4 regions of the Carnobacterium sp. ISL-102 genome follow, and region 2 is predicted to be linked to each of the others. Evidence: predicted binding sites of a transcription regulator. Region 2 holds the regulator's gene; each other region holds the start of a gene.
The links. Region 2 encodes CtsR, which represses protease genes until heat stress. Its sites were predicted from a motif close to TTGGTCAAAAAAGGTCAAANA; they were not measured.
Positions count from the first base shown of each region.

Region 1: the regulator CtsR is predicted to act here: its motif matches at 2,073-2,093, upstream of clpP (ATP-dependent Clp endopeptidase proteolytic subunit ClpP).
Region 3: the regulator CtsR is predicted to act here: its motif matches at 2,014-2,034, upstream of J7E16_RS09560 (ATP-dependent Clp protease ATP-binding subunit).
Region 4: the regulator CtsR is predicted to act here: its motif matches at 1,410-1,430, upstream of clpB (ATP-dependent chaperone ClpB).

Region 1 is NZ_JAGGRF010000007.1:2,033-5,538, reverse strand. It holds gene J7E16_RS06035 (sugar-binding transcriptional regulator) at 1-389, opposite strand, end outside; gene J7E16_RS06030 (thioredoxin domain-containing protein) at 683-1,219, opposite strand; gene clpP (ATP-dependent Clp endopeptidase proteolytic subunit ClpP) at 1,395-1,991, opposite strand; tRNA gene J7E16_RS06020 (tRNA-Arg) at 2,155-2,226, opposite strand; gene whiA (DNA-binding protein WhiA) at 2,413-3,369, opposite strand; gene mgfK (gluconeogenesis morphogenetic factor MgfK) at 3,403-3,506, opposite strand, start outside.
Region 2 is NZ_JAGGRF010000012.1:38,226-41,731, forward strand. It holds gene J7E16_RS07045 (ATP-dependent Clp protease ATP-binding subunit) at 1-1,896, opposite strand, end outside; gene J7E16_RS07050 (CtsR family transcriptional regulator) at 1,923-2,384, opposite strand; tRNA gene J7E16_RS07055 (tRNA-Pro) at 3,033-3,106, opposite strand; tRNA gene J7E16_RS07060 (tRNA-Arg) at 3,138-3,211, opposite strand; tRNA gene J7E16_RS07065 (tRNA-Leu) at 3,215-3,303, opposite strand; tRNA gene J7E16_RS07070 (tRNA-Gly) at 3,354-3,425, opposite strand; tRNA gene J7E16_RS07075 (tRNA-Thr) at 3,433-3,505, opposite strand.
Region 3 is NZ_JAGGRF010000031.1:39,499-43,004, reverse strand. It holds gene J7E16_RS09560 (ATP-dependent Clp protease ATP-binding subunit) at 1-1,960, opposite strand, end outside; gene ykzS (protein YkzS) at 2,160-2,351, shown strand; gene J7E16_RS09550 (phosphocarrier protein HPr) at 2,515-2,781, shown strand; gene ptsP (phosphoenolpyruvate--protein phosphotransferase) at 2,781-3,506, shown strand, end outside.
Region 4 is NZ_JAGGRF010000003.1:271,884-275,389, forward strand. It holds gene clpB (ATP-dependent chaperone ClpB) at 1-1,369, opposite strand, end outside; gene J7E16_RS02890 (metal-sulfur cluster assembly factor) at 1,559-1,894, opposite strand; gene J7E16_RS02895 (prolyl oligopeptidase family serine peptidase) at 1,977-2,738, opposite strand; gene J7E16_RS02900 (Cof-type HAD-IIB family hydrolase) at 2,874-3,506, shown strand, end outside.

The DNA of each region.
Region 1 (3,506 bases), on a different contig from region 2:
GCACGGCCTATTTCCTCACGTAATTTTGGCTGATCGTCTATATCACCGGAAATTATCACACATTGTTCTATTTCCAAATAAGAGGCAAGTTGTTTTTCTTTCTCTCTCATTCCCAATAATTGACCCATTAATTGGTCTAATTGGTGGTAAACGGTTTCGCCTTTTTCAGTTAATTCCATTCCCATTTTTGAAGTTTTTATTAGCCCTTGCTTCTTAAGGCCCTCTGATTCTGTACGTAAAACACGTTCTGTGATTCCCATACGATCAGCTAAAACTCTTCTGCCCACCGGACCTAATAAAAAAACATTGCGCAAAATATGGTAACGATTCTGAAGTGTATACATGATGTCTGGAATGACTTCTTCAATAACGGATACTACGCTTTGCATGAGCGACCTCTTTCTACGTTGGACGCTTTGTGACCGCGTTAGTCGTTTGGCGACCCTTGTTACTTAAAAAAACAAGAGAATCAAAATGAAAATTAAACTATCAGTTTCCTGGTTCTGTTTTATTATCATTAATCAATAGTACTGAAAAGCACTATTACCATCTCTCACATCAATTATTGTAACAGTTATCCGATTATCTTTCAACTATTATGTTTCTAAGTTTTTCATTAAATTACACAAAGAAAGTTTGAATGAATTATGTCTTTTTCACAAAAAAATACTGTTCTCAACTTCTACACTTGTTCAATACGCGCTTCGATCAAGCCTTTAAGTTCTTGTTGTTTGATATTCTCATCAAAAATATCTTCTTCAATAAAAACTGTAGGAACCAATACAACCTCTGCTCCGTTTGCTTCTTGTACGATTTCTTTAGCCTTAGTTCCATTTGATTGAAGCGTTAAGTTTCTTTTTTCGACTGCATATGCTGCGATCTCATCAGAATTTGTTAATCTTCCCCACTCTTTTTGGTGAGCAAAAAAGAAATCTATTTCTTCAAGTGCCTTCTCAGGATCAGAGTAGTCTAAATATTGATGCAGAACATTTCCTTTTCTTAACCCCGCTGTTTCTTTATCAAAATGTTTGATGATTCGCTGTACTTTACCTGCAAAGACATACTCAGTTAATAGATCTTTTGAATCCTCATACCATATTTTACAATACGGGCATGCCAAGTTAATAAATTCGATTACTTTAACTGGAGCACTTTCACTTCCAACCTTAATTCCATTGGTTGTATTGACCTTGTCCGATTTTATATTGCTGACATCCATTAAAAGTCCTCCCTTATTCGCTAATTATTTTCATTATACAGATTATAGTAAGTCAATTAAAAGGATTTGGCTTATTTTTTTAAAAAGGCTATCAATAAAAAAAAGATTGGAGAGTTGCTCCAATCTTTTTTTTATTTTATTCTTCAATTAGTTTACTCATATAGATTGTTTCTGCTTATTTGCTTAAAGCAGCACTATTTTCCATAATTTCGTCAATCAAACCATATGCTTTTGCATCTTCTGCAGACATATAATTGTCTCTATCTGTATCGCTTTGGATAACTTCAATTGGTTGTCCTGTACGTTCTGATAAAATTTTATTCAAGCGTTCACGTGTTTTCAAAATATGACGAGCAGCAATTTCGATTTCTGTTGCTTGTCCTTGCGAACCACCTGATGGTTGATGGATCATGATTTCAGCATTTGGCAAAGCATAACGTTTACCTTTTGTACCAGCTGTTAATAAGAAACTTCCCATTGAAGCAGCCATACCCATTGCGATCGTTTGTACATCTGCTTTGATAAAGTTCATTGTATCGAAAATCGCTAATCCAGCAGTTACACTGCCTCCTGGTGAATTGATGTAAATATAAATATCTTTTTCAGAATCTTGTGCATCTAAAAATAACAGCTGAGCGATTACAGCATTTGCAAGATCATCATCTACTGGACCACTTAACATAATAATACGGTCTTTTAAAAGACGAGAATAAATATCATAGGCACGTTCACCTCTTGATGACTGTTCGATTACTGTAGGGACTAAGTTCATAATTTGCTTCCTCCTCAATTGTTTACTACTTTTAAGTGACTAAACATCGACTCAATACATTACTAACTGTATTCTACTCCATTGGTCAATGAAGGTCAATTTTTTTGTTCGTTATTTTTTTGATAAAAAAAAGTGATTAGAAGTTTTGCTCTAATCACAAAAATGCCCCCTGAGGGAATCGAACCCCCATTTTAAGAATCGGAATCTTACGTGATATCCATTACACTAAGGGGACTACTACTACAATAATGCTAACCTAATGAAGGGTCCACTATTCTCTGATGTTAGCAAAATACCAACTATTATAGTGTAGCCCAGTTATAATAAAAAGACAAGCAGAACTTCCGGACTAACGACGCATGAATTCTCTCGTAAAGAGATTTTTTTGCTTTACTGAATAGATTCATTTGTTTTAATTTTTTCAGTTCCTTTTGTCAGTTTTCGCAAGGTCTTTAGATCTTAATTTTTCTGCCATTTCGTTTAACTTACGTAATCGATGATTGATCCCAGACTTGCTGATCGTTCCACTCGGGATCATTTCTCCTAATTCTTTTAAAGTTACTTCTGGATTTTCTAAACGAACAAGCGCGATTTCTCTTAATTTTACTGGAATCTTATCTAATCCAATTCTAGCATCAATAAACTTGATACTTTCGATTTGTTTACCTGCAGCATCGATCGTCTTATTTAAATTAGCATTTTCGCAGTTAACTAAACGATTGACCGAATTTCTCATATCTCTGATAATACGAACATCTTCAAATTTAAGCATACCACTAGTTGCCCCAATCAAGGCTAAAAAATCGGCAATCTTTTCTGCTTCTTTCAAATAGGTGATGTATCCATTACGTCTTTCTAATGTGCGAGCATTCATATTAAATTGATTCATCATTTGACAGATATCATCATTATGTTCCTCGTAACTTGAGTAGATTTCAAGATGGTAACGACTCGTTTCTGGATTATTGACCGATCCTCCCGCTAAAAATGCGCCGCGTAGATAAGATTTGACTTTTTGTGTATTGCCTATCACTTCATCTGAAACATGGCTATGCAAAAACATTCCCTCCATAATTGATAAATCTGAAAGAACTTCTTGAGTTCCATGTTTTAATCGTACGACATAAACATTATTTTTTTTTAATTTCATCTTCCGGCGAACTAACAGTTCACTTTCAACATCAAAATGATCTTTTAATAAAACATAAATTCTACGTGCAATTGCTGCATTTTCAGTTTGAATATTTAAAATAAATTTTTTGTCGACCAAACCAACTGTTCCATTCATACGAATCAACGCAGCTAATTCAGCTTTAGCATGCTCTCTGTGAACTTCTAATTGCGTTAATTCTTTCTTCACTTCTGAAGCATAAGACATATAATAGCCTCCTTTCTTTTTTCAATTGATTTACTAACTATTTTTTTTTTCTAGCCGTCTATTATCGAAAGCTATTTTAAATAATTCATCCACAACTTTTTCCCTATTGTGGAAAACTCCTTGATCTCTTAATTCAA
Region 2 (3,506 bases):
TGGATGGGCTTTTTCAACTTCATCGAATAGAATAACAGAATATGGTTTTTGACGAATTTTTTCAGTCAATTGACCACCTTCATCATATCCTACATATCCCGGAGGTGAACCAATCAAACGACTCGTGCTGTATTTTTCCATAAATTCAGACATATCCACCCGTACTAATGCTTCTTCATTGCCAAACATGGCTTCAGCAAGTGCCTTAGCTAGCTCTGTTTTTCCGACACCTGTAGGCCCTAAGAACATAAATGAACCAATTGGGCGATTTGGATCTTTCAACCCACTCCTAGATCGTCTAATTGCTCTAGAAACTGATTCAACTGCTTGTTCTTGTCCAATCACTCGTTTATGCAATATTTTTTCTAAATTCATTAATCGGTCAGATTCTTTTTGCTCCATCTGTTGAACGGGAATACTCGTCCAAAGAGAGACTACTTCTGCAATATCTCTTTCCGTTACCTGCAATGATTTTAACGAAGCTTTTCCTTCTTGTTTTTGCAGCAAATTTTCAATTTTTTTGCGTTGTTTCATTTCTTTCATACGAATTCTAGCAGCTTTCTCAAAGTCTTGTAACTGTATTGCTTCTTCTTTGGTCTGTATCAAAGCCTCCAATTCTGCAACTGCAGCTGCAACTGGAGAAGGTTTACCTGAAACATCTAAACGTACTTTAGAAGCAGATTCATCTATCAAATCAATAGCTTTATCCGGCAACTGTCTTGATGTAATATAACGAGATGAGAGTTTAACTGCAGCGTGTACAGCTTCATCTGTAATTTTGACACCATGATGATCCTCATAACGAGAACGTAAACCTAATAAAATTTCTTCTGCTTCTTCTTCAGAAGGAGGATCGACATGGATCGGTGAAAATCGTCTTTCTAAAGCAGCATCCTTTTCAATATATTTTTGGTATTCATCTAGTGTTGTTGCTCCTATGGTCTGTAGTTCACCACGCGCTAATGCAGGTTTCAAGATATTAGACGCATCGATCGCACCCTCTGCTCCACCAGCACCAATTAGAGTATGCAACTCATCTATGAATAAGATAACTTCGCCATCTTGGTAAATCTCGTCTATAATTTTTTTCATTCGTTCTTCGAATTCACCACGATATTTTGTACCTGCTACCAACGAACCCATATCAAGCATCATCAATCGTTTATTTGCTAATGCAGCTGGAACTTCACCGTCATTGATTTTTTGTGCTAATCCTTCTGCAATGGCTGTTTTACCTACACCGGGTTCTCCTACCAAAACAGGATTATTTTTCGTTCTGCGGCTCAAAACTTGGATAATACGTTGGATTTCTTTATGACGCCCAACTACTGGATCTAATTTTCCTTCTCTTGCCACGGATGTTAAGTCGCGAGCTAAAGAATCTAAAGTAGGTGTACCTGCGACTTGTTTAGCAGCTGGTTTTGCCTTTCTACCTTTACTATTCGTTACATCGCTCAAACCGATTTTTTTCAACACGATTTGACGGGCTTTATTTAAATTAATATCGAGATTACTTAAAATTTTAGATGATAAAATATCCTCTTCGCGCAACAGCCCTAATAATAAATGCTCTGTACCCACAAGTGCTGAACCCATACGTCTTGCTTCATCTGTAGCAAATGTTATAGCCTGTTTAGCTCTTGGAGAATAAGGAAGAATAGCATTTTTAGAAAGGTATTTCATTGTTCCGTAACCCGTAAAGTGTTCGATTTCTTCTCGGATATCAATTTCTGTAACAGAAAATTGTCTTAACGTTTTTCCGGCAATTCCATCCTGTTCCATAATCAAGCCTAAAAGTAAGTGCTCAGTTCCTACAGAATGATGACGAAATCCCTTTGCTTCTTCTTGCGCCATGATTAAAACCATTCTTGCTTTTTCAGAAAATAATTCATCCATCTATATTTCGCCTCCGGTTTTATTCTTTACTCATATTTTAAATTATTTAAAAAAGCTACTAATAATCTAGCTCTTAATTCATTTTCAATCATTCCATTAGCATTCAAGAGTGATTTTTCCATCACAGATAATATGATGTTAGCTTCTCGCTTAGTCAACATTTCAGTTTCAAATAATCTCTCTATAATAGAACAAGCATTTTTTTGGGTAATTTTATTTCCAACAATATCGATCATCATATCCAACATTTCAGCTTCATCTATCAATTTTACTTTAATAATACGTATATACCCTCCACCACCACGCTTACTTTCAACTAAATAACCTTGTTGCACAGTAAAACGGGTGTTTATAACATAATTTATTTGGGAAGGAACACAATTAAATCGATTTGCCATTTCACTACGCCTAATTTCGACTCGTTCATCTTGACCTAACACTTTCTTTAAATAAGCTTCAATGATATCTGACATGTTTTGATTGTGCATGAGCTATCTGTTACTAAAACATTTCAGTGTATAGTAAAGATAATAGCTTTATCTTTACTACATTGCAACGGTGTTTTTTTAGTAACACTCCTTTTCTTATCGTCCCAACACTAGACTTAATCATTTAGTTTATCAATAACATAAACTAAATCAATAGCGGAGGATACTTCTAGCGAGAACCAGAAAGTATTCTTGACTAATCCTGACTTTCATTATACGAGAAATAAGAGGATTTGAAAAGTAACTCTACTCATTTCCATTTAAACAACTTCTAAATTGGCTCTATTCCTCAATAAACAAAGGATAAATACTTCAAAAAAATATTTTTATAAAAAAAAAACCTTATTTTCAAATCATCAACTGACTTAAAAAAATTGTTTTGTATGCTAATTTAAAAAGGTAAATAGTAGTCGTATCTTTTAGCGTATGGATGTGGCGACACCATTTTGTAGTACTTCCTAGGCTGTCTCATGTATTCTGCCAGAGCATCCTTTACACGGCTACAAGCGACCCTATTACTCTAGAAATTTGGAAGGATTAATTTATCAACACTAAAAATTATACAGCCGATATTACTTAACAGTATAAAACGAACAAAAAAAGGTGCTTTCTCTAAATTAAGAGAAAGCACCTTTTTATAATTATTTATCGGGAAGACAGGATTCGAACCTGCGACCCCTTGGTCCCAAACCAAGTGCTCTACCAAGCTGAGCTACTTCCCGTTCATGATTCCTCATTCTTTTTTAAATGAAATGCACCCAAGAGGACTTGAACCTCTAACCCCTTGATTCGTAGTCAAGTACTCTATCCAATTGAGCTATGGGTGCGTATGGTGCCGAGGGCCGGAATCGAACCGGCACGGTGATCACTCACCGCAGGATTTTAAGTCCTGTGCGTCTACCTGTTCCGCCACCCCGGCATTAGAACAGCTTATTCTTTTTACGAATGAGCTTACTAGTCAACCTAGTAAGCGAAAGACGGGATTCGAACCCGCGACCCCCACCTTGGCAAGGTGATGTTCTACCACTGAACTACTTTCGCAAAAGAATGCCGGCTAAAGGAGTTGAACCCTCGACCCTCTGATTACAAATCAGATGCTCTACCAACTGAGCTAAGCCGGCT
Region 3 (3,506 bases), on a different contig from region 2:
TTACATCCTTTATCAATAAATCGACAATAAATAATAAGTTTTCTTTTGTAAGAGAATTGAATTCAACGATTCCATCAAAACGGTTAATAAATTCTGGTTTGAAGTAATCCGTTAAATGATTTAATATGGATTTTTGTGTGCCAGAAGTGGTGGCACCAAAACCTACGCTAGCTTCTACATCACTCGTACCAGCATTGCTTGTCATAATGATAATAGTATCTTTAAAACTAACTGTACGGCCTTGGGCATCCGTTAATCTGCCATCGTCAAGAATTTGTAGAAACATATGCAACACATCAGGGTGAGCCTTTTCAACTTCATCTAATAAAATGATACTGTAAGGATTGTGACGAACTTTTTCGGTAAGTTGACCTGCTTCTTCATAGCCAATATACCCAGGAGGAGAACCAATTAATTTAGAAACACTGTGTTTTTCCATATATTCACTCATATCAAATCGAATATAGGCTTCTTTGTTCCCAAATAGCTCTAATGCTAGTTGTTTAGCTAATTCAGTTTTCCCAACACCAGTAGGGCCGATGAAAAGGAAAGAACCAATTGGACGGCTTTTATTATTGAACCCAACACGGCTTCTGCGTATTGCCCTGGAAACTTTGTCGATTGCTTCATCTTGTCCAATAACATGTTTTTTAAGATCTTGTCCTAAGTTCCGTAATTGTGTTTGCTCTTTTTCTTTTAAATCTCCTACAGGAATATTTGTCTTCATTTCAATAATTTCGATCATATCCTGCTCAGTTACTGTAGGCTCATCTGAATCAGGATTTTGTTGATCTCTCATGGTAGAGAATTTTTTAGCCTGATCACGATAAAAAGCCGCTTTTTCATAATCTTCTTGTTGTAAAGCTAGTTGTTTTTGTTGAGCAGCTTCTGCAATTTTATCCTCCAATTGTTTCGGATCAACAACTTGTATCGTTAAATTCTTTTTGGAACCCGATTCATCTAACAAGTCAATCGCTTTGTCGGGCAAAAAACGATCTTGAATGTAGCGGTTAGATAAGCTAACGGCGCTCTTAATAGCTTCATCCGTGTAATGAACATGATGGTAATCTTCGTATTTTTTTTGGAGACCTTGAAGAATAGTAATAGTTTCTTCAACGGATGGTTCACTAACACGTACGGGCTGCATACGGCGCTCCAAAGCAGCATCTTTTTCAATCGTGCGGTACTCTTTTAACGTCGTTGCCCCGACCATTTGCATTTCACCGCGTGCAAGAGCTGGTTTAAGCATATTGCCAGCATCCATACTGCCTTCCGCACTTCCGGCTCCAACAATTTCGTGGACTTCATCAATAAACAAAATAATTTGTGGATTTTTCTTTAATTCATCCATTAATTGTTTCATACGTTCTTCAAATTGACCACGTATGCCCGTTCCTTGAACTAAGGAAGCAACGTCTAGCCGAATGACTTCCTTACTTAATAATTTTTGAGGCACATCACCATCAACGATTTTTTGTGCTAAACCTTCAACAACTGCCGTTTTACCAACACCAGGTTCACCTGTCAATACAGGATTATTTTTAGTCCGGCGATTTAGAATTTCAATCACTCGTTCAATTTCCTTATCGCGTCCAATGACTGGATCTATAGCCCCTGTTCGTGCTAAATCGGTTAAATTCGTTCCATATTCACCTAAAAGTCCAGGCTTTTTATTTATAGGCGGCTGACCTCCAGAACCCTTTTGAGTGGGAGGGACGCTTGAATTATTTTGTTGTGAGTTGTTATTTTGAGGATTTTGCATGGAACGGAAAATTTGATCTAAATTACCGAAACCAAAAGGATCTTGTGGTGATCGATTATTTCTGATCTCGCCATGATTTTGAGCATCTTTTATAAGTTGGTAACAATTTTGACAAACATCCAATTGACCTTTTTGGCCATTCATATTGGTGTATAAATGGATAGTTGCTTCACGTTGATTGCAATTTTGACATAACATTTAAACACAACCTTTCATTTAGTAGGTTAGTAAATCAAATAAAATTAAACAAATGATTGACCATTACTGACCTTTCTAATTATCATTATACACTGACCTTTTTTGACTTTCAAGTAATTGGTACTATAATTTTTTGTTTTTTTGAATTAAACTGATCATAATCAAGTTAGTTAAAACATTAGTAAAGGAAGTCTTAATAATGACCAGAGAAGAATTACAAAATCAACTGAAACAGTTGATCAAAGGCGATATTGATACAATGGCTATTGAAAAAAAAGATTTTATGACTTTTCGAGAAATTTGGATCAATCATGAAGAGAAAGAATCTATTATCGGAGAGGCTCTGCATAACGGAAATGTTATTTATCGGTATAGGTCAAATGGAAAGTAGCATAGAATATTTAGAAAAAAATAGTTGTTAAAACAGAAAAAAAATGGTAGTCTTATAAGTTGTAAGGGCTATATCGAATGTTTTTGCTGAAAAGAATATTATTGACAGTCGAAACTGGATGGAGTCCTCAAAAATAATATATATTAAAGGGGATTTTTTAATTATGGAAAAACGCGAATTTCACGTAGTAGCTGAAACAGGTATCCATGCACGTCCAGCAACATTATTAGTACAAACAGCAAGCAAATTTAGTTCAGATATCAACCTAGAATATAAAGGTAAATCTGTAAACTTAAAATCAATCATGGGCGTTATGTCTTTAGGTGTTGGACAAGGTGCTGACGTAGTTATCTCTGCTGATGGTTCAGACGAATCTGAAGCTCTTGCAGGAATCGAAGAAACAATGAAGAAAGAAGGTTTAGCTGAATAATGGTTGAAAAATTAAAAGGGATCGCAGCAAGTGATGGTATTGCAGTAGCAAAAGCTTACTTACTAACTGAACCCGATTTAACTTTCAACAAAATTTCAGTTGAGAACTCTGATTCAGAAATTAACCGCTTAAAATCGGCATTAAAAGAAGCATCAAAAGAACTTGAGATCATTCGATCTAAAGCAGCAGAATCTTTAGGTGAAAAAGAAGCCCAAGTTTTTGATGCTCATTTAATGGTTCTATCTGATCCAGAATTAATCGGGAGTATCGAAAGCTCTATTAATGATAATAAAGTCAATGCAGAGAGTGCATTAAAAGAAGTAACGGATATGTTTATTGGGATGTTTGAAGGCATGGAAGATAACCCTTACATGCAAGAACGTGCAGCTGATATCAAAGATGTTACTAAACGAGTATTAAGCCACTTGTTAGGTGTGAAACTGCCTAATCCTTCAATGATCGATGAAGAAGTGATTGTGGTTGCTCATGACTTAACACCAAGTGACACTGCTCAATTAAATCGTCAATTTGTGAAAGCCTTTGTTACAGACATTGGTGGACGTACATCACATTCAGCTATTATGGCTCGTTCGTTAGAAATTCCTGCAATTGTAGGAACGAAAGAAATCACTTCTTTTGTTAAAGAAGGCGATTTTATCATCATTGATGGTTTAGAAGGCGATGTAATCGTTCACCCTGAATCAACAGATGTTGAAACTTACGAA
Region 4 (3,506 bases), on a different contig from region 2:
CATCTTCACGTAAATTAGATAATTCCTCTTGGATGATTGCTAATCTTCGCATACTAGCATCATCTTTTTCTTTTTTCAATGCAGCTTCTTCTATTTCTAATTGCATCAATCGGCGAGAAACTTGGTCTAATTCAGTAGGTCTTGAATTCATTTCAACCCGAATAGTCGCACACGCTTCGTCTATTAAATCGATTGCTTTATCCGGTAGGAATCGATCCGTAATATAACGATTGGATAATGTTGCGGCAGCAACTAGGGCATTATCATGGATATTTACACTGTGATGGATCTCAAATCGTTCTTTTAATCCTCTTAAAATACTGATAGTCTCTTCCACTGTCGGTTCATTAACAAGTACTTTTTGGAATCGTCTTTCAAGAGCTTTATCAGTTTCCATGTATTTTCGATATTCATCTAGTGTTGTCGCACCAATACAATGCAGTTCGCCTCGGGCTAACATCGGTTTCAATAGATTCCCTGCGTCCATGCTGCCTTCCGTTTTCCCAGCTCCAACGATCGTATGGATCTCATCAATGAATAAAATGATCTGTCCTTCGCTTTTTTTCACTTCTTTTAATACCGCTTTCAAACGTTCTTCAAACTCTCCTCGATATTTTGCCCCTGCAATCAACGATCCCATATCTAATGAAAAAATAGTTTTTCCTTTTAAATTTTCTGGGACATCTTTTCGGACGATCCGCTGGGCTAATCCTTCCACTATAGCTGTCTTACCTACTCCTGGTTCTCCAATCAATACCGGATTATTTTTTGTTTTACGAGATAAAATACGAATCATATCACGAATTTCATCATCTCTTCCGATAACCGGATCCTGGTCTCCACTTTTTACAGCTTTGACTAAATCCGTTCCATATTTTTCGAGTGCCTGATAAGTTTCTTCTTGATTTTGTGAGGTCACACGATCTCCTCCTCTTATTTTTTTAATTTCATTTTCTAATTTTTTTTCAGTTAAACCATTTTTAGTTAAATAATTAGTCAAACTATGGTTCTTTAATTGCATTAGCGCTAGTAGAACGATTTCAGTTGAAAGAAAATCATCTTGAAAATCAGTTCTGATTTTATCGGCTTCCGTTAATAGACGGTATAAGTTTTGACTCATACCCTGTCCATATTGAACATTTAATCCTTCAACAGTAGGGTATTTATCCAATTCTTGATCTACAAAAAACTCGAATTTTTCTGTATCGATTTCTAAAGATTGGTAAAGCCCACGCGCAAAATGATCTGGCGTTAAAAAGATCTTCCATAAATGAAGAAGATCGATTTCCTGATGTTTTCTTGTTACGGCGATGCTTTGTGCTTCTCCAAGGGTTTGCTGCATTGTAGTAGTCATTTTTTCGATATCCATTGAAACTCCTCCTTGATTTACCTAATTTCAGTATACTAATTTGGTCAATAAAGGTAAAACGAAATGCCTGAGTTCTCACCTATTTTGTTGATTCATTATAATAAATTTTCACTCCCAAAACGAAGTTCTGATTTTAGTGCGGATACTAAAAAAGTTTACTCTAACTTTTTTAGTAGAGTAAACTTTTCTTTATCTTACACCTAATGCAATTCTTGCATAACGGCTCATTTTACTTGTATCCCAAGCTGGATACCAGACTAATTTTACTTCAGTTGAAGAAATTTCAGGGATCGTTTGCATTGCTTTCATAATGTCATCGGTAATAGTATCCACTAAGGGACAGCCCATCGTAGTTAGCGTTAGTTTTATTACGCAGTGTTTTTCTTCAGCAATTTCGACACCGTAAATTAAACCCAAGTTCACAATATCAATGTTCAATTCAGGATCAATGACCTGCTCTAAAGCAGAAAGTATTTCCTCTTTGATTTCATTTATTTTTTCTTCATTCCAGTTAGTCTGTTCCATGAGTTAGACACCTTCTTTTTTAATTCTATATTACCTCTTGTCTTACTAAAAGTAAATTATTTCAACGAGAGATCCTATTTTTTTATAAATGTTTATCGAAAAATTCGGCTGTTTCAACCGAAATCATATGCGGTACATGATGACCATAGCTTTCAGTTGTTGTAAAGCTCACATGTTTTCCATAATCTTGATTTTTTATTTTTTTATAAAAATCGAAAGTAGGTTGATAAGGCACTAAATCATCGTCTTCATCATGCCAAAAGTGGATAAATTTCCCAGCAATTTTTTCCGGTTGTAAATCAAGTGAAATATTTTTTAACGACTCTATAGCCGGGGCAAATTGTTTTGACTCAAAATCGATTTCTGCTCCTGTTTGCCATTTAGATGTTAATAACCATTTAGAAAAAGAAATTGGCGAGGGACTTCCCATTAGAACAACTGCTGTTTTTAGCCAAGGATATTGCGTTAAAATGGCGCTCGCTGTCATACCGCCCATTGAGAGACCTGATACCCCAACACGGCTTTGGTCCGTCAATCCTGCTTTAACGTAGTGATCGATTATAGAAGGGAATTCAATAATATTATGCTGCACAACATCCCAAAACTCTAAACTTCTCTCTTCTACTGGTATACCTTTGCTTCTTTCTCCATGCAAATAGGCTTCAGGAATTAATGCTCTAAATCCTTTTTTAGCAATTTCATAACCATGGACCAAAGAACTTTCTTTAAGATTTGTCCATCCATGATAAAAAACAACCGTTGGTAAGATCTCATTTAGCCTTTCTGTTAAAACAACTTCTAACATTGGAATTCCATTAATGGATTTGTGCTCTACTGTTATCATCTATCTATCCTCTTTCTGTATTCATTCTTATAGACTTTATGGTACACTATTTGTGTAGATTCTATGTAGTAAGTGTATCATAAACGAAACCTAGAAACTTTTATAAAATAAATGAATAATAGTTGGAGGATCTTGATGAATAAAAAATTAATTGCTCTAGATTTAGATGGGACTACATTAAATAATCGTTCAGAAATTTCGGTTAGGACCCAAAACACTTTGAAGACTTTAAGAAATGCTGGTCACCTTGTTTCAATCGTTACAGGCAGACCATACAGAAACAGTAAACAGTTCTATACTCAATTAGGTATGGAAACGCCTATTGTAAACTTTAATGGGGCCTTGTGTCACTTACCCGATCAATTGAATTGGGAATCACAGTACCACAAAACGTTAGATCGTGAGATTGCCTTAGATATGCTGACATTAAAAAAAGAATTAAATATCCATTTAATTGCAGCAGAACTAAAAGATACCGTTTTTGCAGATAATTATTTCGTTCCTTACAACGGCTTCTTTCCAGAAGGAAGCAATAGGGCTTCAAAACTTACGGCATCTAGTTTGAAAGAAGATCCTACGGCTGTTTGTGTTTTTACAGATGCAGAAAATCAAGCCTATATTATTGAAAAAATCTCAGCTCGTTATGGCGATACTGTTGAAATTAGAACTTGGGGCGGACAATCACCTTGTTTAGAAATCGTTGCAGCCGGTGTGCAAAAAGCACTAGGTGTTGAACGCATTGCACAAGTATATGGCATCAAACAAAAA